Regions from separate parts of the Streptomyces sp. NPDC001914 genome, predicted to be linked through region 2. Evidence: riboswitches for the same ligand, from Rfam matches in the RefSeq annotation. Region 2 holds a riboswitch; each other region holds the start of a gene.
The links. Region 2 has a riboswitch for S-adenosylmethionine ahead of thrC (threonine synthase). Riboswitches for the same ligand answer to the same signal wherever they lie in the genome.

Region 1 (10,147 bases), on a different contig from region 2:
CTTGGTCCCCCGGGAACCGGTGACCGCCGAGTCCGCGGCCCGTCCCGTATCGGCCTGGCCGCCGGGCCGGAACGCCACGACCAGACAGACCAGCGCCCCGACCGCGAACAGCGCGACGGGGGTGACGGCCCTCAGCGTCGGCCGCCGTCCGCGCCGACGGGCGGCCTGTCTCGTTTCCTTCATGCGCATCCGTTCGGGGTCGGGCCGCTGGTACGCCCGTCAGTCGCCGCCGGAGGCGGAAAGGTTGCCGCCCCTTCCCTCTTCGGCGCGGCGGATCAGCTCCCGGCCCCGTGCCATGCCCGGTACCTCGACGAAGCGATGGGTCAGCGCGCAGGACGCCAGCAGCACGGCGAGGAAGGCCGCCTCCAGTACGGGTTCGTCGTGCCGCTGCCGGCCGATCACGCCGTCGCTCACCGCCAGCAGGACCGGATGCACCAGGTAGACCGAGTAGCTGACCGTCCCCAGCCAGATCAGCGCACGCGGGAATCTCCGGCGGCGCAGCGCGAGGGCCAGTCCGAAGGTGAGTACGGCCAGCAGGAAGGCCGTGATCCAGCCGCGCGTCGCGAACCGGTCCGTGTCACCGTTCGCGTACGCGCTCCCCACGGAGCAGATCACCACCACCGCGGCGGTGAGTGCCGCGCGCGGCCAGGTGCCCGTCCCGCTCTCCGCCCGCTGGACGGCGGTGCCGAGGAACATGACGGCCAGGATCACCAGGCCCTCCCAGAGGGGAACGGTGCCGTTGAAGGGGACCAGGACCAGCGCGAGCACGCCTCCCGCCACGGCCCCCGGCACCCGCAGCGCGGACCTTCGGGAACTCCCGCAGAGGACGGCGACCACCAGCACCGTCGCGGCGAGCGCGATGAGCGGCCCCCTGCCGACCGCCGAGGACAGCGCGGACGCCGGTGGCACGAACGCCACGGTCGCGGTCACGGCGGCCAGCGTTCCCAAAGACACCGCGACCGTCGCCGAGCGCCGGTGCAGCCGGACCGTGAACAGGGCGACCACCAGCAGGTAGAACGCCAGTTCGTACGACAGGGTCCACAGGACGAGGACGACACTCGGTGTCCCCAGTACTTCCTGGAGCAGCGTGGCGTGGGCCACGGCCACCGTGACGGGATTCTGTCCGTCGAAACGGGCCCCGAGGTGCGCGAGGCCCACGAGATTCAGCGCCAGTACCGAACCCACCACCACGGCCCAGAGCGGGTAGATGCGATGGGCCCGGCCGATCCAGAAACTCCTGACGCAGCCCCGGCGCTCCAGCGAGGCCGGGATGACGTAACCGCTCACCAGGAAGAACAGCATGACGCCGTACCGGCCGATGTCGATCTGCGGCATCACCTGCCCCCGGAACTCCGCCATGAAGGAGTACGAGGAATGGTCGACCGCCACGAGAAGCGCGGCGATCCCGCGCAGGGCGTCCAGCCGGCCGAGGCGCGTGGCTCCGGCGGATCCACCGGGCGCGGGGGCGGGCGATGCCGGGGGCGTCGGCCGGGGAAGCGGCCGGAGAACGGGGGGTGCGGGTTCCATGGAAACGCCTGCCTGGACCGGGTCCTGTGGGGTGGCGGCTGCGCCGGACCGGGCGGGAAGCGGGCACGGCGAACCGGGCGGCCCGGTCCGGCGGCTCGCCGGTGTTCGGTTCGCGAGGCCGTGGATTCCACATCGAAGTGCGGACAGCCGGCGACGCGGCACGGGACACGCCCTGATGAGGCGGCTTTAGCCAGGATTGCCCAAATTCACCGTGACTGCCTACGCGTGCTGGTCAGCGCCTCGTGGCCGTCGGCCGTGCTCGCGAGGCCGGCATGCGTCGCCCGCGGGGATGGGACAGAGTGATCCCATGGGCCACCTGTGGATGACGTGGTCGCTCGAAGGCGTCGGCTCGGCCGGACAGAACGTCCCCGACGTCGAGGCGGCATGCCGCTCTCTCATCGGCTCCGTGGAGCGGTCCCGACGTGCCTTCGAGACGCCCGAGCCGTGGGAGGAACTCCGCGACTCGGCGCTGCTGCTCCAGGACCGCATTCTGGGTCCGGGGCGGGAGGTCGTTGAGCAGGGCCGGCGATGGACGTCGACCGTGAACGGGGTCAGCATTCTGCTGGTCCCGCGCGAGTGATCGGTCCGCGCCGGGGTTTCGTATGACTGTCGGGCCCGGCCGCGGGTGGGTTCCGTGTGACTGTGGGGTACGGCCGCGGGTGGGTTCCGTGTGACTGTGGGGTCTGGTCGCGGCGGGGTTCCGTGTGACGGTCGGGTCCGGCCGCCGGGCGGTTCCGTGCGACGGCCTGGTCCGACCGCCGGGCCGGTGGCTCCGCGCCGGCGCTCGTCGCGCGCGCGGAAACACCCACCTGCCCGGCAGCCGGACCCGCCGTCCGGGTCAGGCGGCCGCGGTCAGGGGCACCAGGTCGCTCCCGTGCCGGAAGGCCGGGTGACCACCGAGACGCCGTACGTAGTCCAGGAGCCGGGGGCGCGAGCCGAGGGCGCGGGACCGGCCGAGACCGGTGAGCGCCGTCCATACGTCCACGTCCGCCGCGGTGAGGGATTCGCCCAGCACGTAGGCGTGCGAGGAGAGCCGGCAGTCCAGCAGCTCCAGGGCCGCCGCGAGTTCCGAGGGCGGGGCGGCCAGGGTGACGGCGCGGTCCAGCAGCTCGCGGAGGGCTTCGATGTCCGCGGCGAGGGGCGGCGGACAGAGCGTGGACGGGCACGTCGTGGTGTGACCCGAGCGCAGACCGGCCAGGTCGCGGAGGATGGCGGGCGTGTGGTTGCTGACGATGCGTCCGCTCCACCGGTCGCACAGGGCGGGCGCGGTGAGCGGCCCGTCGAAGTGATGCTCGGTGGCCTCGTAGGCACGGCGCAGTGAGGCGAAGGCGTCGGGAGTCCGCGCGGCGTCCGCCACGAGTGTGGTGGCGACCGAGTCCCGCAGGCCGAGCAGTCCCAGGGTGATGGCGATGCGCAGCGAGGGCGGACAACTCTGCGCCAGATACAGCTCGTAGCGGTGTGGAGCCGGGTAGAAGCCGCCCGCCAGACCGACACCGATGCGGCTGTCGACGCGGTGGGGGAGTGCGGACGACGCCGTCGCCTGCTTGAGCCGCGGAGCGGCCGACGGGAGCGAGATCTGGTCACAGGGGCGTGAGTTGGCAGTGTTTGACGGGCGCGAAGCTGTCTCGGGCATGACTCTCCCTGGGGGAAGACGGAAGCCACCGCCGCTTTGTGGGCACCGGCGGCCGGATGCGGAATGACTGCGCTTGTCGCACCGGTCCGGATCTAACGGACCGGTCGCGGATCAGTAAGCGCTGGAGACGCGCAGGAGGTCGATGTGCAGGCGCCTCGTCAAACCGCTCTTGGGCAATTCCCACCGGTCCCGGCTCAGGGCTCGCGAGACGCGAGACCACGCTTGCCCCGCCGCACCGGCGGGACCCGGTCGTCACCCGGGGCACCCCGTCGCGGCGGAAGGGTTGCCTGTCAGCGGGCCGGGGCCGATGACCACTGGAGCGGGGCGAACCCGCGCCGTGGGCGCTGACAATCGTGACCGTCCATGACAGTCTCGGCGCGCTCTGTTGCGCCGTCAAGAAGGCCGGACGCACGGTCTCACCTGGTGGTCACCCGCATTGACATTCTTTTCGGGGCGGGCCTAACGTGCGGCCCACCACAGGATGCCTTTCGGCCGGAGAAGAAATGGTGACGGCGATGCACGCAGCAGACGGGACGGCCGCATGGCGGCGCCTCGGTCGCGATGTGCTGTGCGCCGACCGGGCCGTGGACCTGCTGCGCGTCAACAGCGCCCTGTGTCCGGGCACGTGTCGCTCCCTCAGCCGAGGCTGACGGTCTCTCCGAGTCCTCGGCCGTCCCGAGCCGAGGGTTCCTCCAGGTCTCTCACGACCTCAGGTCTTCGACGACTTCAGGTCTTCGACGACTTCAGGTCTTCGATGTCCTCAGGTCTCTGATCACCGCAGGCCTTTGACGGCCACGCGCTGACGGCTCCAGCCCTCGGCGGCCGCCGTGGTCGCGCAACGCCCCTTCCCCGCCCAGCCCTCGTCCCACCTGTGCCCGCGCATCGCCGTGTACCGAGCCGTCCCGCTCGGCGGTGCGCCGCCGCTCCGTGGTCCGGGGTGTCCGAATCCGCTGGAGTTCTCCATGAGCCAACCTCCAGGCGCCGCTGTGTCCTTCGGATCAGCACCGCCCGCCGAGGCGATCCCCCGTACCGACCTCCCCGCCGCGTCCGAACGTCCGGCGGCCCAGCGGGTCCTGCCGCTGCGGCGGCCCGGCCGCTGGATCGTCACGGCCGTCGTGCTGGTGCTGGTCGCCCAGATCGCCCACGGACTGGTGACCAACCCCTTCTACCAGTGGGATCGCTTCCAGTACTGGTTCCTGCGCCCGACGATTCTCGACGGTCTGCTCATCACCCTGGAAGTCGCCCTCTACAGCGCGGTGTTGGGTCTTCTGGGCGGTGTCCTGCTGGCTCTGGCCAGGCTCTCCCGGAGCCCGGTGCTGCGGGCGGTGAGCTGGGTCTACACCTGGCTGTTCCGGTCGGTTCCGCTGATCGTCGTCCTGCTCTTCCTCTACAACTTCAGCGCGCTGTACCAGACGTTGAGCGTCGGAGTGCCGTTCGGGCCGGCCTTCTTCACCTTCGACGAGTCCCGCCTGGCGACCGACATGGCCGTCGCCGTCGTCGGACTGAGCCTGAACGAGGCCGCGTACGCCTCCGAAGTGGTGCGCGGCGGGATCCTCTCCGTCGACCAGGGCCAGCACGAGGCGGCGTCCGCCCTCGGTCTGCCGAAGCGGTACCAGTTCGCGAAGATCGTCTTCCCGCAGGCGCTGCGTTCCATCACCCCCAACTACGTCAACCAGTTGATCGGTCTCATCAAGGGCACCTCGCTGGTCTTCTACGTGTCCCTGCTCGACCTCTTCGGCTCCGTGCAGAGCATGGGCAGCACCTACCCCGGCGACATCGTGCCGCTGCTCCTCGTCGCCACCGCCTGGTACCTGATCCTCACCAGTGTCGTGTCCGTCATCCAGTTCTACGTCGAGCGGCACTACTCGCGGGGCGCCCTGCGCACCCTGCCGCCGACCCCTTTGCAGAAGGCGCGGAACGGTCTGCGCGAGGTGCGAGCCCGGTTCCGGAGGGAGACGGCGATATGAGCGGCGAGACGAATCCGACGACGGTGAAGACGCGGACGGCCCCGGCCGGCGAGGTGACGGACGCGGCGCCGACTGCCTCCGTCCGGGCGACGGACGCGGCGTCGACAGCCTCCGCCCCGGTGACGCACCCGGCCGCGGACCCGGCCCCGGCCTCGCACGCGGCCTCGGACCCGGCCGCCGAGATCGACGACGGGCTGCACGTGCGGCCGGCCGCCGTCGAGGTGCACGACGTGCACAAGTGGTACGGGTCCCAACAGGTGCTGGACGGCGTGGAGTTGACCGTCCGGCCCGGCGAGGTGACGGTCGTCCTCGGTCCGTCCGGCTCCGGCAAGTCCACCCTCCTGCGGGTGATCAACCACCTGGAGAAGCCCGAGATCGGCCACGTCAGCCTGAACGGCGAGCTCATCGGCGTCCGCAGGCACGGCGACCGTCTCAAGGAGCTGAGCGAGCGGGTCATCCTGGCCCAGCGCAGCCGGATCGGGTTCGTGTTCCAGAACTTCAACCTCTTCCCGCACCTGACCGTTCTGGACAACGTGGCCGCTGCCCCGGTGGCGACCGGCAGGCTGTCCAGGGCCGGGGCGCAGGAACTCGCCCGTGATCTGCTCGCCCGGGTGGGCCTGGCCGACAAGGCCGCCGCCTACCCCCGGCAGCTGTCCGGCGGTCAGCAGCAGCGCGTGGCCATCGCCCGGGCCCTCGCCCTGCGTCCCGGAGTCATCCTCTTCGACGAACCCACGTCCGCGCTCGACCCCGAACTGGTCGGCGAAGTCCTCGCGGTCATCAAGGACCTGGCCCACAGCGGCACGACACTCGTCATCGTCACCCACGAGATCGGCTTCGCCCGTGAGATCGCCGACCGTGTGGTCTTCATGGACGGCGGGCGCATCGTCGAACAGGGTCCGCCCGAGCAGGTGCTGGACCGTCCGCGAGAAGCACGCACCCGAGAGTTCCTGAGCAAGGTGCTCTGACGGTGCTCCGACCGCTTCATGTCCGACGCGCAGCGGGACACCGCTCGACGAGGTGTTCCCTGCCCTGCCGCCCCGACCCGCGTCGGGGCGGACCCCCGATTCGGCGGCCCGCCGGGACCGTTCCCCCACATCTCTCATCGCACACTCGACAAGGACAGCCATGCGCACCCACAGCCTGAACCGCACAGCCCTCCGCGGCGTCGCCGCCACCGCGGCCGTCGCCTCCCTCGCCGTCTCCCTCGCGGCCTGCGGCGCGGACAGCGACGCCGCCACCCGGACGCGGTCCGACGCGGCCGGAACCGTGACCGTGGGCGCGCTCTCGAACGGGGCAGCGAAGGAAACCACGTTGAAGGTCTCCGAGGTGAAGTCCATCAGTGCCGAGCTGCCCAAGTCCGTCGCGGAAAGAGGCACGTTGGTGGTGGGCATCGGCGCACTGCCCGCCGGATCGCCGCCGTTGAACTTCGTCGGACAGGATCAGAAGACGCTCACCGGCAGCGAACCCGATCTCGGCAAGCTGGTCGCCGCGGTCCTCGGGCTGAAGCCGGTCGTCAAGAACTCCACCTGGGAGAACCTGTTCGTCGGGATCGACAGCGGCAAGGTCGACGTCGCCTTCTCGAACGTCACCGACACCGAGGAACGCAAGAAGAAGTACGAGTTCGCCTCGTACCGCCAGGACAACCTCGCCTTCGAGGTGCCGAAGAAGAGCACCTGGAACTTCGACGGCGACTACCGGAACCTCGCCGGCAAGACCGTCGCGGTGGGCGCCGGCACCAACCAGGAGAAGATCCTCCTGGAGTGGAAGGACAAGCTGGCCAAGGCGGGCAAGAAGCTCACCGTCAAGTACTACCAGGACAACAACGCCACGGCTCTGGCGCTGAACAGCGGGAAGATCGACGCCTCCTTCGGCCCCAACCCGGCCGTCGCCTACCACGTCACCCAGAACGCCAAGTCCCCTCACCCGACCCGCAACGCCGGCCAGTTCTCCGGCGCGGGCGCCACGATCCAGGGACTCATCGCGGCCACCGCCAAGAAGGACAGCGGTCTCGCCAAGCCGGTCGCCGACGCCATCAACTACCTGATCGACAACGGCCAGTACGCCAAGTGGCTGGCCGCCTGGAACCTCTCCAACGAGGCGGTGAAGACCTCCGAGGTCAACCCGCCCGGCCTGCCGCTCGACAACTCCTGAACCACCGCCCGCCCCAAGGGACTCCGCCGCATCGCGGCGGAGTCCCGGGCGCGACCGGCCGCGTTCCAGATACGGAGAACCCGCACCGCCATGTCCACCAGCGTCCACCCCGCACCCGCCCCTTCCCCGAGCCCGGCCCCACCGCACATCCTCGACAACGCCGCGTGGGCCGCGCTGACCGGCCCGCACGCCCACCTCGCCGAACGCGTCGGCAGGGCCGCCCGCTACCCGACGGACGTGTCCCCGTTCACCGCGCTCGCGGATCCCGCCGACCCCCGCGCGTGGGACGACCTCGCCGAACTGGTGGGTCCCGGGACGGTCACCCCGGTCACCGCGATCCAGGCCGTGCCCGACGGCTGGACGATCGAACACGGCGGCGACGGGGTCCAGTTGACCGCCACCGCGCTGCGCGCCGAGCCCGCGCCCGAAGCGGTACGCCTCGGCCCCGCCGACGTGCCCGAGATCCTCGGCCTGATCGCCCTCACCCGGCCGGGCCCCTTCCTGCCCCGTACCGTCGAACTCGGCGCCTACCTCGGCATCCGGGAAGGCGGCCGGCTGATCGCCCTGGCCGGCGAGCGGCTGCGGCCGCCGGGCTGGACCGAGATCAGCGCCGTGTGCACCCATCCCGACCACCGGGGCAAGGGCCTGGCCACCCGCCTCGTCCGCGCGGTCGCGGCGGGGATCGAGGAGCGGGGGGACACCCCGTTCCTCCACGCGGCCGCCGACAACACGAACGCGATCCGGCTCTACGAGTCGATCGGGTTCACCCTGCGCCGCCGCACGCGGTTCGTGCTCGTCCGGACACCCGGCGGACAGCGGTCCGTGCCCGCGGGACACGAAGAGGGCGGGCAGCCGGAAGAAAAGGCACACCGATGAGGTTGGTCTTGTCCAGGACCGTGCGGCGCCCCGGCGGGGACCCACTCGGGCCGGGCGGTCGGGGGACCCGGGAGCACCGGGCCGAGAGGGCGGAGGTGAGGTCCGTGCGCCGTGTGAACCACCGCGTGCCGAGACCGCTCGCGCCCCGCCCCCTGCACCTGTACGGCCGGCCGCACATCGATCTGCTGCGGGTCGCCGGCGCGCTCTGTCGCCTCTGATCCGTTCCACGCAGCCCCGCCCCGTTTCACGGGGGCGGGATTCCTCGTACGGCCGATCAGGAAGGCACCTCCGTGTCCTCGTCACCCTCCCCCCTGCACCTCGCCGTCGCACTCGACGGCGCCGGCTGGCACCCGGCCGCCTGGCGCGAACCCGTCGCTCGGCCCGGCGAACTGCTCACCGCCGCCTACTGGGCCGATCTGGTCACCGAGGCCGAGCACGGTCTGCTCGACTTCGTGACCATCGAGGACGGTCTCGGCCTCCAGTCCTCCTCGCCCGCGGAGCCGGACGGCCGCACCGACCAGGTCCGCGGCCGACTCGACGCCGTCCTCATCGCCGCGCGGATCGCGCCCCTGACCCGTCACATCGGTGTGGTGCCGACCGTCGTGGCCACACACACGGAGCCGTTCCACATCTCCAAGGCGATCGCCACCCTCGACTACGTGAGCACCGGCCGTGCGGGTGTACGCGTCCAGGTCTCGGCACGCCAGAACGAGGCCGCGCACTTCGGCCGCCGTACGCTCCCGCCGTTCCGCATCGAGGACTACGGCACGCCCGCCGGGCAGGCACTGGTGACCGAACTCTTCGACGAGGCGGCCGACTACGTCGAGGCGGTCCGCAGGCTCTGGGACAGCTGGGAGGACGACGCGGAGATACGCGATGTCGCCACCGGCCGCTTCATCGACCGCGACAAGCTCCACTACATCGACTTCGAGGGCGGGCACTTCAGCGTCAAGGGTCCCTCGATCACCCCCAGGCCGCCGCAGGGCCAGCCGATCGTCAGCGCGCTCGCGCACGCGACCGTCCCGTACCGGCTGGTGGCCCGGGCCGCCGACGTCGGATACGTCACCCCGCACGACGCCGGACAGGCGCGCGCCGTCGTCGAGGAGATCCGCGCCGAACAGACCGCCGCCGGCCGCGGGGACGAGACCGTGCACGTCTTCGGCGACCTCGTGGTCTTCCTGGACGACACCCCCGGTGCCGCCGAGGCCCGCCGTGAGCGACTGGACGCCCTCGCGGGCCGCCCGTACACGAGCGACGCCCGGATCTTCGCCGGAACCCCGGCGGGACTCGCCGATCTGCTCCAGGAACTGGGCGAGGCAGGGCTGTCCGGTTTCCGGCTGAGGCCCGCCGTCGCAGGCCACGACCTGCCCGCGATCACCCGTTCTCTGGTGCCCGAACTCCAGCGCCGGGGCGTGTTCCGGCGGGCCTACGAGGCCGACACCCTGCGCGGACTGCTCGGGCTCGCCCGCCCCGCGAACCGCTACGCCACCACCGCCTGAGCCGGAAGGACCCCCGACCATGAGCAAGCCGCTCAAGCAGATCCATCTCGCGGCGCACTTCCCCGGCGTCAACAACACCACCGTGTGGAGCGACCCCGAGGCCGGCAGCCACATCGAGTTCAGCTCCTTCGCGCACTTCGCCCGCACCGCCGAGCGCGCCAGGTTCGATTTCCTGTTCCTGGCCGAAGGGCTGCGTCTGCGCGAACAGGGCGGACACATCTACGACCTGGACGTCGTCGGACGGCCCGACACCTTCACCGTGCTCGCCGCGCTGGCCGCCGTCACCGAACACCTCGGCCTGACCGGCACCATCAACTCCACCTTCAACGAGCCCTACGAAGTGGCGCGCCAGTTCGCGAGCCTGGACCACCTCTCCGGCGGGCGCGCAGCCTGGAACGTCGTCACCTCCTGGGACGCCTTCACCGGCGAGAACTTCCGCCGCGGCGGCTTCCTGCCCCAGGAGGACCGTTACTCGCGGGCCAAGGAGTTCCTGG
Region 2 (10,147 bases):
CCACCGTCAGGATCATCGCCCCCAGGGCGGTGCCCCCGAGCTGAACGGTCCTGCGAAGCTTTGACTGAGTGAGTGACATGCGCATGACGTTAATCGTTCAGTCCGAGTTCGGCGCGGAGTTTTTCTCCGCGGTTGTGCGGATCAGGTCACACGGGCTACGCCGCGGACGCCTCGCTCGTCACGGCCACCTGTTCCGTCAGGGCCTCGTAGGCGGGACGGTCGAACTCGCCCGCGGCCGGGGCCAGTACGGTCGCCGCGGACAGGGCCACAGCCCGTGCCAGCCGTTCCGGCCACGGCAGGTTCTCGACCAGGCCCGACAGCAGGCCCGCGACCGCCGAGTCGCCCGCGCCCGTCGGATTGCCGTGGACCGGGCGCGGGGGAGCGGCCCGCCAGCGGCCCGCCGCGTTCTCCGCGAGGAGTCCCTGCGCGCCGAGGGAGGCCACGACCGTGTGGGCGCCGCGCCGGCGTGCCGAGCGGGTGGCCTGGAGGGGGTCGTGGGAGCCGGTGAGTTCGGCCAGTTCCTCGGCGTTCGGCTTGACGATGTCGGGGCGGGCCGCGACTCCCCGGCGCAGCGGCTCCCCGCTGGTGTCGAGCAGCACCGGGACGGCCGACGCGCGCGCGGAGCGTACGAGCTGGGCGTAGGCCCCGACCGGGACCCCCGGGGGGAGGCTGCCGCACAGGGCCACGGCCGAGGCGGAGCGCAGCAGGTGTCCGTACGTCTCCTGGAAGGCCGCCCACTCGGCTGGGGTTATCGCCGGTCCCGGTTCGTTGAGCTGGGTCGTGTCACCGGTCGTGGTGTCGACGACGGCGATCGTGCGGCGCGTCGATCCCCCCACCGGCACGAGCGCGTCCACCACCCCGGCCGACTCGGCCAGCCGGTCCCGTACGACGCGTCCGGTCGCGCCGCCGGTGAATCCGGTGACCGTCACCTCGTGTCCGAGCGCGGCCAGCACGCGACCCACGTTCAGGCCCTTGCCGCCCGGGCGTTCGGTCACCTCGCTCACCCGGTGAGAGCTGTGCGGGCGCAGTCCCCGTACGCGATAGGTGATGTCGAGAGCGGTGTTCAGCGTGACCGTGAGGATCACCTGCGACGACCTCCCCCGAAGAGTTCTGCGACCTGGGCGCCGGTCGGACGCCCGCCGGTGTTTCCGGAGGCTCGATCATGCCAAACACAACGGCGGTCGGCCCAGTCCCCCCGGGCCAACCGCCGCAAGCAACAAAGGTGTGAATCACCCCAGTTGGGGATCGACCACCCATTCGCCGCCGCGCATGACGCCCTTGAGGGCGAAGTCGGCGTCGAGAACCACGAGGTCGGCGTCCTTGCCGGGTTCGAGGGAGCCCACCCGGTCGTAGCGGCCCAGCAGGCGGGCGGGGTTGGCCGAAATGGCCGCGACGACCTGCTCGACCGGCAGCCGGTCGACCGTGACGGCGCGCTGGAAGGCGCGGTCGAGGGTGAGCGTGGAGCCCGCGATCGACCCGCCCTCCACCAGGCGGGCGACGCCGTCCGCGACCTCGACCTCCAGCGGGCCGAGCATGTAGCGGCCGTCGCCGAAGCCGGCCGCGTCCATCGCGTCGGTGATGAAGGCGACCCGGCCGGGCCCGGCGTGATGGAACGCCAGCTCCAGCGAGGCGGGGTGCAGATGCGTGCCGTCGTTGATCAGCTCGACCGTGATCCGCTCGTCCTCCAGGAGGGCCGCGATGGGACCCGGCGCCCGGTGCCCGAGCGCCGGCATCGCGTTGAACAGGTGCGTCGCCACGGTCGCGCCCGCGTCGATGGCCGCCTTCGTCTGCTCGTACGTCGCGTCCGTGTGCCCGATCGCGGCGATCACCCCGTGCTCGGCGAGCAGCCGTACGGAGTCGAGGCCGCCGGGCAGTTCGGGGGCGAGCGTGACCATGGCGGCCCGGCCGCGGGCCGCGTCGAGGAGCTTGCGGACGTCCGCCGGGTCCGGGTCGCGCAGCAGTTCCTCGGAGTGCGCGCCCTTGCGGCACGGCGAGATGAACGGGCCCTCGAAGTGGATGCCGGCGATGTCGCCCTGCTCGGCCAGCTCGGAGAGCATCCCGGCGCGTTCGCCGAGGCCGTGCATGTCGCCGGTGACGGTCGAGGCGACGACGGTCGTGGTGCCGTGCAGCCGGTGGGTGTGGATGCCCCGCAGGACGTCCTCGGCCGTTCCCGAGGTGAAGGACGCGCCGCCACCGCCGTGGTTGTGGATGTCGACGAAGCCGGGGACCACCCAGTGGCCGGACAGGTCGGTCACGTCCGCGTCCGCGGGGACCGCCCCGTGGACTCCGGCAGGTCGCGTCTCGGAGGCACCCGCGCCGGCGATCCGCGGACCGTCGATGATCACGCGGCCGTCGTGCACGATCCCGGTGGGCAGTACCACCCGGGCGCCGGCGAGAACCTTGCTAGGGGCCATCGGGTGGTTACCTCCGGGGAGTCGTAGAAGTGGTGTTCAGGAGGTCCCGGGCGAGGAGCCCGGCACCGAGGCATCCGGCGGTGTCCCCGAGGGCGGCGGGGACGATGGACGGCAGCTTCTGGAACGTGACACGGCGTTCGACCGCGGCCCGCAGGGGTGTGAACAAGGTTTCCCCCGCCTCGGCGAGCCCGCCACCGATGATCAGGGTGCGCGGGTCCAGGAGGGTGAGCGCGGTGACCAGGCCGTCGGCGAGCGCGTCGACGGCTTCCTGCCAGACGGCCAGCGCCCTCGGGTCGCCCGACTCGACGGCCTTGGCGCAGTCCGCCGCGTCCGCCCCGGGGTCGCCGGACGCCTCGGCCCAGGCCTGGCTGACGGCCGCCGCCGAGGCGAACCGCTCCAGACAGCCGCGCTGCCCGCACGGACACGGGGAACCGCCGGGCCGTACGACGATGTGGCCGATCTCGCCCGCGAAGCCGTGCGCGCCCTCCTCGACGCCGCCGTTGATGCCGATGGCGCCCGCGATGCCGGTGCCCAGCGGGACGAACAGGAAGCGGTCGGCTCCCCGCCCGGCGCCGATCCGGCCCTCCGCGAGGCCGCCGGTGCGCACGTCGTGCCCGAGCGCGACGGGCACGCCGCCCAGCCGCTCGGCGAGCAGCCGGCGCAGCGGGACGTCGCGCCAGCCTAGGTTGGCGGCGTAGACCGCGATGCCCTCGGCGGTGTCGACGATGCCGGGGACGGCGACGCCGGCGGCCAGCGCGCTCGTCCCGAAGTGCTCCTCGCCGTAGGCGCGCAGTTCCGCGGCGAAGTCGAGGATGTCCTCGACGACGGCGTCGGGCCCGCGCTCGCGGCCGGTCGCCCGGCGGGCCTGGTACAGCAGCGCGGGGTGTCCGGAGGCCTGCGGCCGCGGCGCGTCGGGGCGGTCCGGGGAGGGCTCGGTGTCCACCCCGACGAGGGCGGCCTTCATGCCGGTGCCGCCCACATCGAGGGCGATGACGTGTCTCACGGGGGACAGTGTCGCGCTTTACCCCTGGAAAGGTCTAGTCCACTCGCGTGATGGAGACCCTTAATCCGCATTCCGAGACGTGACCGGGGCCGGGGAGGGGGCCCCGAAGGCGGGGAAGGCCCGTGCCGGTCGCCGACAGGCCCCGTACCCGGCGCCTGTCGGTACCGGGGGCTACCGTGCTGTCCATGGAAGAACTGCCCGCGCGTGAACGGAGCATTCTCGCCCTGGAGCGCCGCGGCTTCCCCGGCCCCGGCGCCAAGGAACGCGCCATACGCGAACAGCTGGGCCTCGCCCCGGTCCGCTACTACCAGCTCCTGAACGCGCTCCTGAACGATCCGCGAGCCCTCGCGCACGACCCCGTCACGGTGAACAGACTCCGCCGGGTCCGCGAGTCCCGCCGCGACGAGCGCTGAGACCGCGCGCGGCGAGACCCGGTGGTGGTGCTGGTGCCGGTGGGCCGGACGGCGGGAGCCGGGGGCGGAGGGAGTCGTGAGACCCGGTGCCGGTGGGACGGCGGGCGGGGCGGCGGGATCCGGTGGCTCGGGCCGGGCGGCCGGGGCCTGGGGCGGGGCGGGTGGCGGGAGCCGATGGCGGCGGCGGTCGGCGGGGCGAGTGGTGGGACCCGGTGCTGGTGCCGGTGGTCGGGGGCGGTGCTGGGATCGAGGCATTCGCTGTCCGGGGGTGCCCGGTCGGTCGGGAGTCGGAGGTGTTGCCGCCGCGGCCCCGATAGGGTCGCCCCATGGGCAGCCACCCCGAATCCAAGGACTCCTTGCCGGCTCCGGTGACCCCCGCCGGTCGCGACGCGCTGGAAGCGATCCTCACGCGTCCCGCCAGGACGGTCGTCGCACTCGACTTCGACGGAACCCTCGCCCCGATCGTCCCCGACCCCGACCGGGCCCGCGCCCACCCCGACGCGGTCCCCGCGCTCGCCGCGCTCGCCCCCAAGGTCGCCTCCGTCGCCGTGGTCACCGGCCGCCCGGCCGGGGTCGCCGTGCGCCACGGCGGGTTCGCGGGTGTGGCGGGGCTGGAGCACCTGGTGGTCCTCGGCCACTACGGCGCCGAGCGCTGGGACGCGGTCAGCGGTACGGTCACCGCGCCCGCCCCGCACCCCGGCGTGGCCGCCGTCCGTGCCGAGCTGCCGGGGTTCCTCGACCGGATCGGCGCCTGGCAGGGCACCTGGATCGAGGAGAAGGGCCGTGCGGTCGCCGTGCACACGCGGCGTGCCGCCGATCCGCAGGCCGCTTTCGAGGCGTTGCGGGGGCCGCTGGGTGAACTTGCCGCCCGGCACGGGCTGATCGTCGAGCCGGGGCGCATGGTCCTGGAGCTGCGTCCGCCGGGCATGGACAAGGGGGTCGCCCTTCTGGAGTACATCCGGGAGACCGGTGCCGAGGCCGTTCTGTACGCGGGTGACGATCTGGGGGATCTGCCCGCCTTCGCCGCCGTCGAGAAGCTGCGCTCCGACGGGATTCCCGGGCTCCTGGTGTGCAGCGGCAGCTCCGAGGTCGCCGAGCTCGCCGAGCGGGCCGACCTGGTGGTCGAGGGGCCCGCCGGAGTCGTCCGGCTGCTCGCGGCCATCGCGGCCGAACTCCCCTGACCCGGCCGCTCGTCACCCCGGTGACCCGGCGCGGGTCAGGCTTGTCTCGCCCCCTCCGCCCCTACCCGTCCCGAACCTGGGGCTCCGCCCCAGACCCCGCTCCTCAATCGCCGGAGGGGCTGAACTTTTGCCGGCCGGGGCTGAAATCTTGCACGGCACCCGAGACGTGACCCCCTGGGGCTCCGCCCCGGACCCCGCTCCTCAATCGCCGGAGGGGCTGAACTTTTGCCGGCCGGGGCTGAAATCTTGGGCTGGGACCGCCACCACGATGCACCCGCGGCCGGGATCCGGCGGAAGGGGACGTGCCGGTACATCGATGGCCGTCGCCACTAACGGTCACTTCTCCGTCCGACGGCGGCGGCCTGATGTACCGGCGCGGCCCCGACCCACCCACCGGACCGGAACCGCGACCGCCGCCCGCTCCCGGTCAGGACTCCAGTTCGTGGAGTTGGTCCAGGAACCACTGGGCCGGGGGGAGGGCCGTGGCGGCCGCGGTCAGGCGTTTGGTGCGTTCCGCGCGTTCGCCCGGCTGCATCACGAGCGCCTCGTGCAGCGCCCGCGCCGTCCCGGTCACGTCGTACGGGTTCACGGAGATCGCGTCCTCGCCCAGTTCCTCGTACGCCCCGGCCTCCCGGGACAGGACCAGCGCGCAGCCCTCGTCGGAGACGACCGGGATCTCCTTGGCGACGAGGTTCATGCCGTCCCTGATGGGGTTGACGAGGGCGACGTCGGCGAGCCGGTAGGCGGCGAGCGAGCGCGCGAAGTCGTCCTTCACGTGCAGCACCACCGGGGTCCAGCCAGGCGTCCCGTACTGGGAGTTGATCTCGTCAGCCACGCGCTGCACCTCGGCCGTGTAGTCCCGGTACACCGCGAGGTCCTGCCGCGACGGATAGGCGAACGCCACGTGGACGACCCGCTCGCGCCACTCCGGGTGGTCGTCGAGGAGCTGCCGGTACGCCAGCAGCCCCCGCACGATGTTCTTGGACAGCTCGGTCCGGTCGACGCGCACGATCGTCCGGCGGTCCGCGCCGATCTCCTCGCGCAGCGCGGCCATCCGCTCCCCGACGTCCGCGCGGTGCGAGCGCTCGCGCAGGAACTCGGCGTCCGCGCCGAGGCCGTGCACGCCGACGCGGGTCTCGCGCACCGGCGCCCCGGTGCCGTCCAGGTGCTCGATCGTCCTGGGGGCACCGTCCGGGGGCAGGACGGCGCGGTAGCGGGCGGGATCGGTCTCCTCCGCGCAGCGCATGAACGCGGTGGCCCACCGCCAGGTCAGGAAGGCCACCCGGTCCGCGCCGAGCATGCCCGCCATCAGCTCCGCGCGGATGTCGTCGGGCAGTATCCGGAAGTAGTCCTCGGGCGCCCACGGGGTGTGGGAGAAGTGACCGATGCGCAGGTCGGGGCGCAGTTCGCGGAGCATCCCGGGCACCAGGCACAGGTGGTAGTCCTGGACCAGCACGGCCGCGCCCTCGGCCGCCTCCTCGGCCAGCGCCTCGGCGAAGGCGCGGTTGTAGGTCCGGTACGACTCCCACTGGCGCCGGAACTCCGCGTCGAAGACCGGCTCCAGCGGGGTCTGGTAGAGCAGGTGGTGCACGAACCACAGCACGGAGTTGGCGATGCCGTTGTACGCGTCGGCGTGCGTGTCCGCGTCGACGGCCAGCATCCGTACGCCGTCCTCGTGGACTCCGCGCCGGACGGCCTCCCGGTCACCGTCGCCGAGCGCGGAGCAGACCCAGAGGGCGCCCGCGTCCGGCCCGATCGCCGAGAGTCCCGAGACGAGGCCGCCGCCGCCGCGTCTGGCGTGCAGCGAGCCGTCCTCCCGTACCTCGTAGGTGACCGGGCCGCGGTTGGAGGCGACCAGAATCCTGTGGGCACCGTGCGTTGAAGCCATGCCTCGAAACCTAGCCCCGTCTCGAAACGCTCAAACGCGCCCTTCGGCCGTATGCGATGCCCGGCCGTTCAGGGCCTGACTACGCGGCTTCGCGCGCCTGGTACTCGGAGATTTCGCTCATCGGCGGCCTTTCCTCCGTGTCCACGGAGTACGTGCGCGGCCGGAAACCGTCGCGGTCGCGCTCGAACTGGGTGAGGGAGGGGCGGATCAGGTGCCCGCGTGCCAGCCGGAGCTGTGCGGTGCGGTAGATGGCGGCGGCCATGCGGCCGAGTGCCTGGCCGTCCTGGTGCCGGTGCTTGCGCACCCCGACGTCGACCTGGGCGAGGGCGTCCAGGCCCACCAGGTGCAGGGCGTCGACGAGCATGCCCAGTTCGACGCCGTAGCCGACGGGAAAGGGGAGCTGTTCCAGCAGCGAGCGGCGGGCCGCGTACTCGCCGCCGAGCGGCTGGACGAAGCCCGCGAGCTGGGGCCAGTGCATGTTCAGCAGGGGGCGGGCCATCAGCTCGGTGACCCGGCCGCCCTGCCCGCCGCCGCCGGCCATCGGGCGGTCGTACATGGCCTTGACCAGGTCCACGCCAGGGTCGGTGAGCAGCGGTCCCACGATCCCGGAGACGAAGTCGGACGAGAACTCCCTGAGGTCCGCGTCGACGAAACAGACGATGTCCCCGCTCGTCACGAGCAGCGACCGCCACAACACCTCGCCCTTGCCGGGCACGGCCGGGATGCGCGGGAGGATGTCGTCGCGGTGGACGACCCGCGCGCCCGCGGCGGCGGCGACCGCGGCGGTGCGGTCGGTCGATCCGGAGTCGACGACGACGATCTCGTCGACGAGGGGCACCTGCTGCATCAGGTCGTGGCGGATGATCGCGACGATCTCGCCGACCGTCTCCTCCTCGTTCAGCGCGGGCAGGACGACACTGACCGTGGAGCCGGTGACGCGTTTGGCTGCCATGATCTTGTGGAGCGGGCGGTCGGTCGCGGACCAGGAGCGTGTGCTCAGCCAGCTTTCGACTTCTCTCAGCACCGTCTGCGGCTCCTCACTGTCTGATCACACGCTCTCATCGGCGTGCCCGCTGCGGCCAGCGGCAGATCGATTGCCGTCGTCTCGCGGTTCGGACGACTATCTCAACTGTCCTGGCCTTCGGTTACAGTCTTGAACAACGCGCATGACCATCGCATGTCCTGGATCGTCGGCGCGTATCGTGTTCAACAGTTCAACAATCAAATACCGCTCATCCAGAGGGGCAGAGGGATACGGCCCGATGAAGCCCCGGCAACCCTCCAGCCGGTCTCGTACCGATCGATGTCGATCGCGTCGCGAGGCTCCCGGCTAGGGAAGGTGCCAAATCCGTCTCACGGCGAAGTGCGTCGTGAGGAAGATGAGGAGAAAGGGCCTCGCCTCCATGGCTGCGCAGACAGTTGCAAGCACCACGAACTCCGCCGACGCGGTAGACCTCGGCCCCGCCGCGGCGCTTTCCTGCCGCGAGTGCGGACACCGCGTCCCGCTCGGCCCGCTCTTCGCCTGCGAGGAGTGTTTCGGCCCGCTGGAGATCGCCTACGACTTCTCGGCGTACGACACCGAGGAACTCCGCAAGCGCATCGAAGCGGGACCCGCGAACATCTGGCGCTACGCGCCGCTGCTGCCCGTCCCCGCGGACGTGGCGGACAAGCCGAACATCAACCCCGGCTGGACCAAGCTCGTCCAGGCCGACAACCTCGCCCGTGAGCTCGGCGTCGACGCCGGAAAGCTCTTCGTCAAGGACGACTCCGGCAACCCGACGCACTCCTTCAAGGACCGCGTCGTCGCCCAGGCCCTCGAAGCGGCCCGCGCCTTCGGGTTCACCACCCTCTCCTGCTCCTCCACCGGCAACCTGGCCGGAGCGGTGGGCGCCGCGGCGGCCCGCGCCGGCTTCCGCTCCTGCGTGTTCATCCCGCACGACCTGGAGCAGGGCAAGGTCGTCATGGCCGCGGTCTACGGCGGCGAGCTCGTCGGCATCGAGGGCAACTACGACGACGTGAACCGCTTCTGCTCCGAGCTGATCGGCGACCCGGCCGGCGAGGGCTGGGGCTTCGTCAACGTGAACCTGCGGCCGTACTACGCGGAGGGCTCCAAGACCCTGGCGTACGAGATCTGCGAGCAGCTCGGCTGGAGGCTCCCCGACCAGCTCGTCGTGCCGATCGCCTCCGGCTCCCAGCTCACGAAGATCGACAAGGGGCTCCAGGAGCTGATCAGGCTCGGACTCGTCGAGGACAAGCCGTACAAGATCTTCGGCGCCCAGGCCGAGGGCTGCTCCCCGGTCTCCGTCGCCTACAAGGCCGGCCACGACGTCGTACGGCCGCAGAAGCCGGACACCATCGCCAAGTCGCTCGCGATCGGCAACCCGGCGGACGGCCCGTACGTGCTCGACATCGCGCGGCGCACCGGCGGCGCGGTGGAGGACGTGAACGACGAGCAGATCGTCGACGCGATCAAGCTGCTCGCGCGCACCGAGGGCATCTTCGCGGAGACGGCGGGCGGCGTGACCGTCGGCGTCACCCGCAAGCTCATCGAGAACGGTCTTCTCGACCCGGCCCTCACCACGGTCGTGCTGAACACCGGCGACGGCCTCAAGACCCTGGACGCGGTGGCCTCCGACACCGGGCTGACCGCGACCATCCGCCCGAACCTCGACTCCTTCCGAGAGGCTGGCCTCGCATCATGAGCGTCAACGTCCGCATCCCCACCATCCTGCGCACCTACACCGGTGGCGCCGCCGAGGTGACGGCCGAGGGCGCGACCCTCGCCGAGGTCATCAGCGACCTGGAGAAGAACCACACGGGCATCGCCGCGCGCGTCCTGGACGACCAGGGCAAGCTGCGCCGTTTCGTGAACGTGTACGTCAACGACGACGACGTGCGCTTCGAGCAGGGACTGGAGACGGCGACCCCGGACGGCGTCGGCGTCTCGATCATTCCGGCCGTCGCCGGAGGCTGATCGTTACCCTCGGTAATGCCGAACACATTGCGTTCACATAATTGCCCCCTCCGTGAGACAAGCGGAGGGGGCAATTCTGTAGGGTTGAACGCGCTAGAGTTGGGGAAGTCGCGCCGATCTGGATGTTGGTTTCATGCCGGACGCATATGAGTGACCCTTCGGCGGGCGACAAGAAGTAGCCAAAATGGCTCACCTTTTTGGGCATTTTATGGCATTTGCGGGGCCCGACTTGCCCCGAATCCTTGCGCATTCTCCGCATATCATTGATCGGCCA
Region 3 (10,147 bases), on a different contig from region 2:
GAGGTCAACTGGGTCTTCGGATTCCTGCTGTTCGTCCTCGGCATGTTCACCGGCTTCACCGGTTACTCGCTCCCGGACGACCTGCTCTCCGGCACCGGTGTCCGCTTCATGGAGGGCGCGATCCTGTCCGTGCCGATCGTCGGCACGTACCTGTCGTTCTTCCTGTTCGGCGGCGAGTTCCCGGGCGGCGACTTCGTGGCCCGCTTCTACTCGGTGCACGTGCTGCTGCTGCCGGGCATCATGCTCGGCCTGGTCGTCGGCCACCTGATCCTGGTCTTCTACCACAAGCACACGCAGTTCGCGGGCCCCGGCAAGACGAACAACAACGTCGTCGGCATGCCGCTGCTGCCGGTCTACATGGCCAAGGCCGGAGGCTTCTTCTTCCTGGTCTTCGGTGTCATCGCGGCCATCGCGGCGATCGCCTCGATCAACCCGATCTGGGCCCTGGGCCCCTACCGTCCGGACCAGGTGTCCACCGGCGCCCAGCCCGACTGGTACATGGGCTTCTCCGAAGGCCTGATCCGTGTCATGCCGGGCTGGGAGATCAACCTCTGGGGTCACACGCTCGTCCTGGGTGTGTTCATCCCGCTGGTCATCTTCCCGCTGGTCCTGGTCGCGATCGCGGTCTACCCGTTCATCGAGGGCTGGGTCACCGGCGACAAGCGCGAGCACCACATCCTGGACCGCCCGCGCAACGTCCCGACCCGGACCGCGTTCGGCGCCGCCTGGATCAGCTGGTACTTCGTCCTGCTCATCGGCGGTGGCAACGACCTCTGGGCCACGCACTTCCACCTGTCGATCAACTCGATCACCTGGTTCGTCCGGATCGCGTTCTTCGTCGTGCCGGTGCTGACCTTCATCGCCACCAAGCGGATCTGCCTCGGCCTCCAGCGCCGGGACCGGGACAAGGTGCTGCACGGCCGCGAGTCGGGCATCATCAAGCGCCTGCCGCACGGTGAGTTCATCGAGGTCCACGAGCCGCTCAGCCAGGACGCGCTGCACACGCTCACCGCGCACGAGCAGTACAAGCCGGCCGAGATCGGCCCGACGGTCGACGAGAACGGTGTCGAGCGCAAGGTCTCGGGCACGCAGAAGCTGCGCGCCAAGATGAGCAAGGGCTTCTACGGCGACGAGGGCCAGATCCCCAAGCCCACCGTCGAGGAGTACAAGGAGATCACGAGCGGCCACGGCCACCACTGATCCCCGGCTGTCCGCCACGGCAGGAGCCCCGTCCATGACACGGACGGGGCTCTTTGCCGTCCCCCGGGCTGGATAGGGTGGACTCACCCGGTGGTGCGGGGCGATCCACCCCGCGTCACCCCGACCCGTGTCACCCGCGACCGCGTGACCCACGAACCCAGGAGCGACCATGAGCGCTGTGAACCCCGCTGGAGGCGACACCGCGGCGGGCCGTTCCTGGCCCGCCGTACTGAACGGACTGCTCGAAGGCCGCGACCAGAGTGCGGACGACACGGCCTGGGCGATGGACCGCATCATGCGCGGCGAGGCGACCGACGCGCAGATCGCCGGCTTCGTGGTGGCCCTGCGGGCCAAGGGCGAGACCGTCCAGGAGATCGCCGGACTCGTCCGCGCTATGTACGAGCACGCCAACGTGATCGAGGTGCCCGGACACACCGTCGACATCGTCGGAACGGGCGGCGACGGCGCGAAGACCGTCAACATCTCGACGATGTCCTCGATCGTGGTGGCCGGCACCGGCGCCAAGGTCGTCAAGCACGGCAACCGGGCCGCGTCCTCCGCGTCCGGCTCCTCGGACGTCCTGGAGAAGCTCGGCGTCAATCTCCAGCTGCCGGTGAAGCGGGTCGCCGAGGTGGCCGAGGAGGCCGGGATCACCTTCTGCTTCGCGGTCAAGTTCCACCCGGCGCTGCGTCATGTGGCCGCCGCCCGCGGCCAGTTGGGCATCCGCACCACCTTCAACGTGCTCGGACCGCTGACCAATCCGGCACGCGTGAAGGCCCAGGCGGTCGGCGTCGCCGACCCCCGGATGGCGCCCATCGTGGCGGGCGTGTTCGCCGAGCGCGGCAACTCCTCGCTGGTCTTCCGCGGCGACGACGGCCTCGACGAGCTGACCACCACCGGGGGCTCCCACGTCTGGGTCGTCCGCGACGGCAAGGTCGCCGAGGAGCGCTTCGACCCCCGCGACGTCGGGCTCGACATCGTCCCGGTGGAGGCCCTGCGCGGCGCCGACGCCTCGTACAACGCGGAGGTCGCCCGACGCCTGCTGGACGGCGAGAAGGGGCCCGTACGGGACGCCGTCCTGCTGAACTCGGCGGCGGCCCTGGTGGCCCTGTCGCCGACCGGCGGGCCGCTCGCCGGGCAGCTCCGCGACCAGATGGACAGGGCGGCCGAGGCCATCGACTCCGGTGCCGCGAAGCGCACCCTGGAGCGCTGGGTGGCCGCCAGCAACGCCTGACCGCCGAGAGCGCCGCGCGAGACGCAGTCCGGATCGTGGACTGCGTCTTGCGCGGAGAAGATCCTCTGGCAAGATGCTGTACCAGGTCATGAGTGACAGCCATCAGGCCCCGGCCGGCTGTCCGGCAACCCTCCGTCCGTGGCGGGGTGCCCCGGGTGAAGACCAGGCCGTAGGCAGCGAGGCCTACGGCAAGCGCGGACCCCTCCCGCTCTCCGGGCGGACAACCAGGGGTCCTGGTCGTTCGAGGGAGCCTTCTGTGAGCAAGCGAATGCGTTAGGGCGCCGAGCCCCGCCTCCGCACACCCCCTTTCACCCTTTCCCGCGCTGAGCGACGCCCGACGGCGGCCGGCTCGCGCGGTGATCCCGCCTGCCTCTCACAGGAGCTCGCCATGTCCGCTTCCACCGTTGCCGCCGACCAGGCTGTTTGTGCCCCTCTGCCCGTTCTCGGCCGGGATGTCACCGTCCCGCTCGTCACCGGTGGCGAGGTGACCTACGCGGCTCTCGACTATGCCGCCAGCGCGCCCGCCCTCCAGCGCGTGTGGGACGACGTGGCCGCGTACGCGCCCTACTACGGCAGCGTCCACCGGGGCGCCGGCTGCCTCTCGCAGCTCTCCACCGACCTCTTCGAGAACGCCCGCAGGACCGTCGCGGAGTTCCTCGACTGCCGCGCCGGCGACCAGGTGGTCTTCACCCGCTCCACCACCGACTCGCTCAACCTGCTCGCCGCGGCCCTCCCGGCCGGCTGCCAGGTCTTCGTCTTCGAGACCGAGCACCACGCCTCGCTGCTGCCCTGGCGCGACGCCCGCGTCACCTACCTGAACGCCCCGCGCACCCCCGGCGAGGCGGTCGAGACCCTGGAGCGCGCCCTCGCCGCCCGGGACCCCTACGGCCCGGCCCTGGTCTGCGTCACCGGCGCCTCGAACGTCACCGGCGAGCTGTGGCCGGTGCGCGAGCTGGCCGCGGCCGCCCACGCCCACGGAGCCCGCATCGTCCTCGACGCCGCACAGCTCGCCCCGCACCACCCGCTGTCGGTCCAGGACCTCGACGTCGACTGGGTCGCCTTCTCCGGGCACAAGCTGTACGCGCCCTTCGGCTCCGGTGTCCTCGCGGGCCGCTCCGACTGGCTGCGCGAGGCCGACCCGTACCTCGCGGGCGGCGGGGCCAGCCGCAAGGTCACCCGCCGCGCGGACGGCGGCGTGGACGTGGAGTGGCACGACAGCGCCGCCCGCCACGAGGCCGGCTCGCCGAACGTCATCGGCGCCTACTCGATCGCGTCGGCCTGCAAGGCGCTCACCGACGAGGGCTTCGACAAGCTCGTCGCCCGGGAGCAGCACCTGATCCGTACCGTCCGCGCGGGCCTCGCCGAGGTCCCCGAGGTCCGGGTCCTCTCCCTCTTCGGCGACGACGCCCCGCGGGTCGGCGTCATCTCCTTCGTCGTCGAGGGCTGGAACAGCTCGCACTTCGCTGCCGCGCTGTCCGCCGAGTACGGCATCGGGGTGCGCGACGGCCTCTTCTGCGCCCACCCGCTCGTGCGCACGCTGCTCGGCAGCGACCCGGAGACCGCGGGGGAGTGCGGAGCCCCCGAGGCGGCCCCCGGCGAGAAGTCCCTCAACGCCATCCGCGTCAGCTTCGGGGCCGGGACCCCCGACGAGCACGTCGAGCGGTTCGTCCGCGCGGTGCGCGAGCTCGTCGAGGACGGCGCGCGCTGGCAGTACCGCACCGAGGACGGCCGCTGCGTCCCGGCGGTCTGACGACCGCCCCCGCCCCGCCCGGAGGCGGCGCCGCGTCGGTCAGGAGTCGAGACCGATCGCGAACGCCGCCTCCAGGTCGTGCTGGGAGTACGTACGGAACGCCACGTGCGTGTCCGTCGCCTCGACACCCGGGATCTTGCTGATCCTGCCGGGGATGACGTCCGCCAGGTCGTCATGGGCGTGGACCCGGACCATGGCGATCAGGTCGTAGGTGCCGGTGACCGAGAAGACCTCGCTGACGCTCTCCAGCGACGCGATCGACTCGGCGATCTCGGGGATGCGGTCCACGCTGGTCTTGATGAGGACGATCGCGGTGATCACGGCTGGTTCTCTCCCTAGGGGGCCGCTGCTGGGGATCTCACCCTACTCGCGGTCCCCCGGACCCGGCCGCTCCACCGGGGGCCCCGGCAGCACCGCCCGGGCGGGCACGACGGCCGGACGCCGCCGGAAGCGCGCCCACGCGTACACGAAGCCCAGGGAGAAGCCCACGAGGTGGGCCAGGTAGGCGACCCCGGGGCCCGAGCTGCTGCGGCCCGCCGCGAGCCACTGCAGGGTGAACCAGAACGGCAGCACCACCCAGGCCGGGAACCGCAGCGGCAGGAAGAACAGGAACGGGAAGAGACTGGTCACCCGGGCCCCGGGGAACAGGTACAGAAAGGCGCCGAGCACCGCGGAGATCGCCCCGGAGGCCCCGACCAGGGACTGCTGCGAGGTCGCGTTCGCGGCGGCGTACCCCAGCAGGGCCAGATACCCGCAGCCCAGGTAGAACAGGGCGAACTCCAGATGGCCCATGCGCTCCTCGGTCATCAGCCCGAAGACGTAGAAGAAGAGCATGTTGCCCAGGAGATGGAGCCAGCTCCCGTGGATGAACAGGGCGGTCGCGGGAGTGAGCGCCTCGCCCGGGGCCCCGTCGAACAGGGCGGCCGGCACCACGCCCCAGCGGCGGAAGTAGGCCCGCTGCGCGACCAGCAGTTCGTCCCCGGTGCCGTACGCGGGATCGAGGCCCGAGGCGGGGCCGATCACGAAGATCAGACAGCACAGGACGATCAGTCCGTACGTCACCGGCGCGGACCGGCCCCGCAGCGCCCTGCGGACCGTCGCACTCCAATTGCCGATCATGGTGCAGAGCATGACGTAACCGCACCGATGCGCACAGACCGCCTCGCCGCCGTGGACACCCGAGCGTCGAGTACCCGCCAGGCCGTAGGGTTACGAGCCAAAGCACCGGGAGACCGGCGCCGGACGGACACTAGAAGGAAAGCGGCTGCCCTATGACAGTTCCCCTGCCCGATGCGAAGACCCGCTGGCGCTGCACCCTCTGCGGCAACCTCACGCGTTTCGACGTGACCCGCTCGTCGAAGGTCGTCGAGTATGTGCACCTGGACCTGGCCGGTGAGCCGAAGGTGGAGGAGCGCGAGGTGGTCAGTGAGACCATCGAGTCGGTGCGGTGCCGCTGGTGCAACGCGGTGGATCAGGTCGAACTCGTGGACAGGCCGGGCGCCGGCTCCTGACGGAGCGGGCCCCGCACGGATATTGGGGTGAAACGGATGGTGGAGACCACAGGCGGGGAGCCGGACGACGGCACCGCCGAGGTGCTCGACCGTCCGCTGCCCGACGGCGTGCGCCGACGCGTCGTGCAGATCGTCTCGGACGGCTTCGGCGGGCTGACGGTGTCCGAACTGCCCGCACAGCTGAGGCAGTACGCCCGGTTCGCCCCCAATCGCCGCGCCAAGTTCGCCGGCAACGCGATGGCGACGGCCCTGGAGACGGACCCGCTGTTCAGACAGCGCATCGCCGAGAAGCTCAGAGAGACCCAGCCCGAGCTCGTCGGGGCTCTCGACTCGGGCGCGCCGCCCCCGGCCGCGGATCCGCTGGACGTGGCGGCCGCGGCCTACGTCGTGCGTCCGACGGGCTGGGTGAAGCTCGTGACCGCCGCGGGCGAGGAGGCCCTGCGCGCGGACGCCGAGCGCGCCGACGAGGAGAGCCGCGCCGAACTGGACCGGCTGCGCGCTGAACTCACGGAGGCCCGCGGGCAGACCCGTGCCGAGACCGAACGGCTGCGCACGGAACTGGAGTCGGCCAAGAAGGAAGCGGAATCGCTTCACCGCAAGCTGCGCGGGGCCCTCAGCGACGTCAAGCGCGGCGAGGCGGCCCTGCGCAAGCTCCAGGCGGAGGCGGACGGCGCGAAGGCGGAGAGCCAGGCACAGGTGTCCGCGGCCGAGAGCGAGACGCGGCGGCTCAAGGCGCGGCTCTCGGAGGCCGAGGCGGCCCTGGAAGCCACCCGCAAGGCGGCCCGTGAGGGGCGCAGCGTCGAGGACATGCGGGTGCGGCTGCTGCTGGACACCGTCCTGGAGGCGGCCCAGGGGCTGCGCCGGGAACTGGCGCTGCCTCCCGTCTCCGTGCGGCCCGCGGAGACGGTCGAGGCGGTCGAGCCGGGGCGGATGACCCCGAAGGACATCGCCGCCCGCGCGCTGTCCGAGAACGACCCCGCGATCCTGGACCAGTTGCTCGCGCTGCCCCAGGCGCACCTGGTCGTCGACGGCTACAACGTCACCAAGACCGGCTATCCGCAGATGCCGCTGGAGAAGCAGCGGCTGCGGCTGCTCGGACAGCTCTCGCAGCTCGCCGCGCAGACCGGCGCCGAGGTCACCTGTGTCTTCGACGGGGCCGAACTGGCCGCGCCGGTGCTGCTCGCGCCCCCGCGCGGGGTGCGGGTCCTCTTCTCCAAGCCCGGTGTCACGGCGGACGAGCTGATCCGTCAGCTCGTGCGGGCCGAGCCGCCCGGCCGGCCGGTCATCGTCGTCTCGACCGACCGTGAGGTGGCCGACGGGATCGCCAAGGCCGGTGCCCGGCCGGTGGCGTCCGTGGTGCTCCTCAAGCGCTTCTCGCGCGGCTGAGCGTTCTTTTCCTCTTTCGTCCGTTTCGATCCGCTTCGTGGGTCCGATTCGGCGCGCCCGGCGATCGGTTCCGTAAGTCGCGTGAGCCCCCTACGCACCATGCGTAACGTCTAGGCCTGATGCCCGAATTCGCCGGACTTTCACGCGACGTAGTGTCAAGCGGACATCACTGCAGGTGAGTTGATTGCAAAGAATGCTCTCCGTGACAAAGAATTTTCAGGTTTGGATTTGAACTGATCACAAGTAGGTCACTAGGGTCGTGCCTCGAACCTCTAACTCGGGTGATCACTCATGGGGAGTGACGGTGGAGGGGCACCGCCCGTCGGCGTTTTCGGCAGGCGGCTGGAGGAAGAAGGAGCTCGCCTTCGTGGCGTCCCACCGTCGACCCAAGCAGCCGAGCCGCACCCGTGTGACCGTGCTCACCACCGCCGCCGCGGCGGCTGTTGTCCTCAGCGCCAATGCCGCCAACGCGACGCCGTCCGAGAAGCCCAACAAGGACGAGGTCAAGACCAAGGTCGACAAGCTCTACGAAGAGGCCGAGCAGGCCACGGAGAAGCTCGACGGCGCCAAGGAGAAGCAGCAGAAGCTGCAGAAGCAGATCAGCGCTCTCCAGGACAACGTCGCCCGCGGCCAGGAGGAGCTCAACGAGCTGCGCGACGGCCTCGGTTCGATGGCCAGCGCCCAGTACCGCACCGGCGGCATCGACCCCTCCGTGGCGCTCTTCCTCTCCTCCGACCCGGACGACTTCCTGGACAAGGCCTCGGCCATGGACCAGCTCAGCGCCCAGCAGGTCGAGTCGCTCAAGAAGGTCCAGGAGAAGCAGCGTTCGCTCGCCCAGCAGCGCGCCGAGGCCTCCGCGAAGCTCAAGGACCTCGCCGACACCCGGGCCGAGCTCGCCAAGAAGAAGAAGGAAGTCCAGAGCAAGCTGGGCTCCGCGCAGAAGCTCCTCAACACGCTGACCGCGCAGGAGAAGGCGGCGCTGGCCTCCGAGGAGCAGGAGCGGGCCACCCGCGCCAGCGAGCGTGTCGACCTCGGCAACACCAAGGCCGCCTCGGGCCGCGCCGGAGCGGCGTTCTCCGCCGCCCAGAGCAAGATCGGCTCGCCGTACGTCTACGGCGCCTCCGGCCCCAGCTCGTTCGACTGCTCGGGTCTCACCTCGTGGGCCTACGCCCAGGCCGGCGTGACCATACCCCGCACCTCGCAGGCCCAGGCCAACGCGGGCACCCGCATCTACTCGCAGAGCGACCTGCAGGTCGGCGACCTGGTCATCTTCTACGGCGACCAGCACCACGTCGGCCTCTACGCGGGCAACGGCCAGGTGCTGCACGCCCCGCGCACCGGCACGGTCGTGCGCTACGAGTCGATCGGCAACATGCCCTTCCAGTTCGGCGTCCGGATCTGATCCGCACGGGCGGCCCGGCATCCGGTGCCGGCCGCCCGGAGCGCTCTCCCGCCACACCGCCCAAACGGGCGAATTGCGACAACTCGCGCTGACCCCACGCCCCGTCGGTGACCTGCGTCTCCGGCGGGGCGTCACTGTGCGTGCCCGCGGAGGTCTTTGGCCGGTGCGTGGTCGCGCGGTTACTGTCTGCCGCGTTCCCCCGACGGCGGGGGACCGTCAGCGGAAGGGAGTGCGGCCACCCGTGGGGTTCCATCGCCGCCTTGCACCGACCGGCTTCGACCGGGGCGCCGGCGCCTTCGGCGTCGCCGCCTGCGTGATGTCCGCGGCGGCCGCCGCGCTCGGCACCCTGCCCGCCTCCGCGGCGCCGCAGGACGACACCCGGGCCGAGGTGGACCGTCTCTACGCCCAGGCTGAGAAGGCCACCGAGGCGTACAACAAGGCCGACGAGCGCGGTGACGCGCTGCGCGAGCAGATCGGCACGGCCCAGGACGAGATCGCCCGGCAGCAGGACCGCGTCAACACCATGCGGGACGCGCTGGGTTCGCTCGCCGGGGCGCAGTACCGTACGGGCGGTCTCGACCCGTCCCTCGCGCTGCTCTTTTCCGCCGACCCGGACGACTATCTCGACAAGGCCTCCGCGCTCGACCGGATCGGCACCCGCCAGGCCGGCGAACTCAGGGACCTCCAGGCCGCCTTGCGCGACCTCGCCCAGGAACGCCGTGAGGCGGACGGGAAACTGGCCGAACTGGAGCGCAGCCGCACGGCCGTCGCCCGGAACAAGCGGGTCATCGAGGGCAAACTGGCCAAGGCGCGTCACCTGCTCAACTCGCTGCCGTACGCCGACCGCGCCGCCTACGACCGGGCGTCGCGCGCCACCCGCGGCGACCTGCCCGGCCTCGACGGCTCCGTCGCCTCCTCGTCGCGCGCGGCCGTCGCCGTCGCGGCGGCCCGCTCGGCGCTCGGCCGCCCCTACGTGTGGGGCGCCAACGGACCCGGCGGCTTCGACTGTTCGGGCCTCATGCAGTGGTCCTACGCGCACGCCGGGGTCGGCCTCCCGCGCACCTCGCAGGCCCAGCGGTTCGCCGGACGGCAGATCCCGCTCTCCCAGGCGCGCCCAGGCGACCTGGTCACCTACCGGTCCGACGCCAGCCATGTCGGGATGTACGTCGGCAACGGCCAGGTGATCCACGCGCCCTACCCGGGTGCACCGGTGCGCTACGACCCGGTCGGCATGATGCCGATCTCGTCCGTCACCCGGGTCTGACGGCACGCGGGTCCGGCCCCGGACCGTCCGGGCGCGAGTTCCGGCGGCCGGGCGCGGGCCCCGTACGATCGGGAGAATGGCCGGTCGAAGGAGTGCCCCGCGAGCGGGGCTCGGTGTGGTGCTGCTGCTCGCCGGGCTCGTCGGCTGCGGCGGCCGGACCGCGCCGGACACGGCGGCCGCCGATGTGCAGCGGGTCCTGGACCGGCGGGCGGCCGCGGTCCTGGACCGGGACGACGCCGCGTTCCGGTCCACCGGAGCGGCGGCCGGCACCGGACAGGGCCTCGCGAACCTGCGTGACGTGCCGCTTTCGGCCTGGTCCTACCGGCTGGCCGATCTGAGCCGCTCCGGGGACCGCGCCACCGCCCGCGCCGAACTGCGCTACCGCATCGCGGGCTACGAC

Region 1: another riboswitch for S-adenosylmethionine. It lies ahead of ACFYYF_RS14680 (putative leader peptide); the one in region 2 lies ahead of thrC (threonine synthase).
Region 3: another riboswitch for S-adenosylmethionine. It lies ahead of ACFYYF_RS23865 (aminotransferase class V-fold PLP-dependent enzyme); the one in region 2 lies ahead of thrC (threonine synthase).

Annotation. Positions count from the first base shown of each region.
Region 1 covers NZ_JBIASW010000004.1:487,791-497,937, reverse strand. The annotation lists gene ACFYYF_RS14700 (expansin EXLX1 family cellulose-binding protein) at 1-183, opposite strand, end outside; gene ACFYYF_RS14695 (acyltransferase family protein) at 220-1,527, opposite strand; gene ACFYYF_RS14690 (hypothetical protein) at 1,835-2,107, shown strand; gene ACFYYF_RS14685 (cell envelope biogenesis protein OmpA) at 2,366-3,160, opposite strand; gene ACFYYF_RS14680 (putative leader peptide) at 3,272-3,337, opposite strand; SAM riboswitch class IV at 3,374-3,519, opposite strand; gene ACFYYF_RS14675 (hypothetical protein) at 3,676-3,810, shown strand; gene ACFYYF_RS14670 (amino acid ABC transporter permease) at 4,123-5,127, shown strand; gene ACFYYF_RS14665 (amino acid ABC transporter ATP-binding protein) at 5,328-6,092, shown strand; gene ACFYYF_RS14660 (ABC transporter substrate-binding protein) at 6,253-7,278, shown strand; gene ACFYYF_RS14655 (GNAT family N-acetyltransferase) at 7,369-8,154, shown strand; gene ACFYYF_RS14650 (putative leader peptide) at 8,259-8,372, shown strand; gene ACFYYF_RS14645 (LLM class flavin-dependent oxidoreductase) at 8,445-9,653, shown strand; gene ACFYYF_RS14640 (NtaA/DmoA family FMN-dependent monooxygenase) at 9,673-10,147, shown strand, end outside.
Region 2 covers NZ_JBIASW010000011.1:188,731-198,877, reverse strand. The annotation lists gene ACFYYF_RS28765 (hypothetical protein) at 1-79, opposite strand, end outside; gene ACFYYF_RS28760 (1-phosphofructokinase family hexose kinase) at 156-1,085, opposite strand; gene nagA (N-acetylglucosamine-6-phosphate deacetylase) at 1,230-2,414, opposite strand; gene ACFYYF_RS28750 (ROK family protein) at 2,422-3,417, opposite strand; gene ACFYYF_RS28745 (DUF3263 domain-containing protein) at 3,603-3,830, shown strand; gene otsB (trehalose-phosphatase) at 4,157-5,011, shown strand; gene ACFYYF_RS28735 (trehalose-6-phosphate synthase) at 5,439-6,899, opposite strand; gene ACFYYF_RS28730 (glucosyl-3-phosphoglycerate synthase) at 6,979-7,923, opposite strand; SAM riboswitch class I at 8,129-8,285, shown strand; gene thrC (threonine synthase) at 8,303-9,601, shown strand; gene ACFYYF_RS28720 (MoaD/ThiS family protein) at 9,598-9,873, shown strand.
Region 3 covers NZ_JBIASW010000008.1:260,849-270,995, forward strand. The annotation lists gene ACFYYF_RS23855 (cytochrome bc complex cytochrome b subunit) at 1-1,200, shown strand, start outside; gene trpD (anthranilate phosphoribosyltransferase) at 1,370-2,434, shown strand; SAM riboswitch class IV at 2,519-2,635, shown strand; gene ACFYYF_RS23865 (aminotransferase class V-fold PLP-dependent enzyme) at 2,823-4,184, shown strand; gene ACFYYF_RS23870 (Lrp/AsnC ligand binding domain-containing protein) at 4,224-4,505, opposite strand; gene ACFYYF_RS23875 (rhomboid family intramembrane serine protease) at 4,548-5,303, opposite strand; gene ACFYYF_RS23880 (hypothetical protein) at 5,456-5,695, shown strand; gene ACFYYF_RS23885 (NYN domain-containing protein) at 5,732-7,081, shown strand; gene ACFYYF_RS23890 (NlpC/P60 family protein) at 7,449-8,483, shown strand; gene ACFYYF_RS23895 (NlpC/P60 family protein) at 8,725-9,747, shown strand; gene ACFYYF_RS23900 (hypothetical protein) at 9,824-10,147, shown strand, end outside.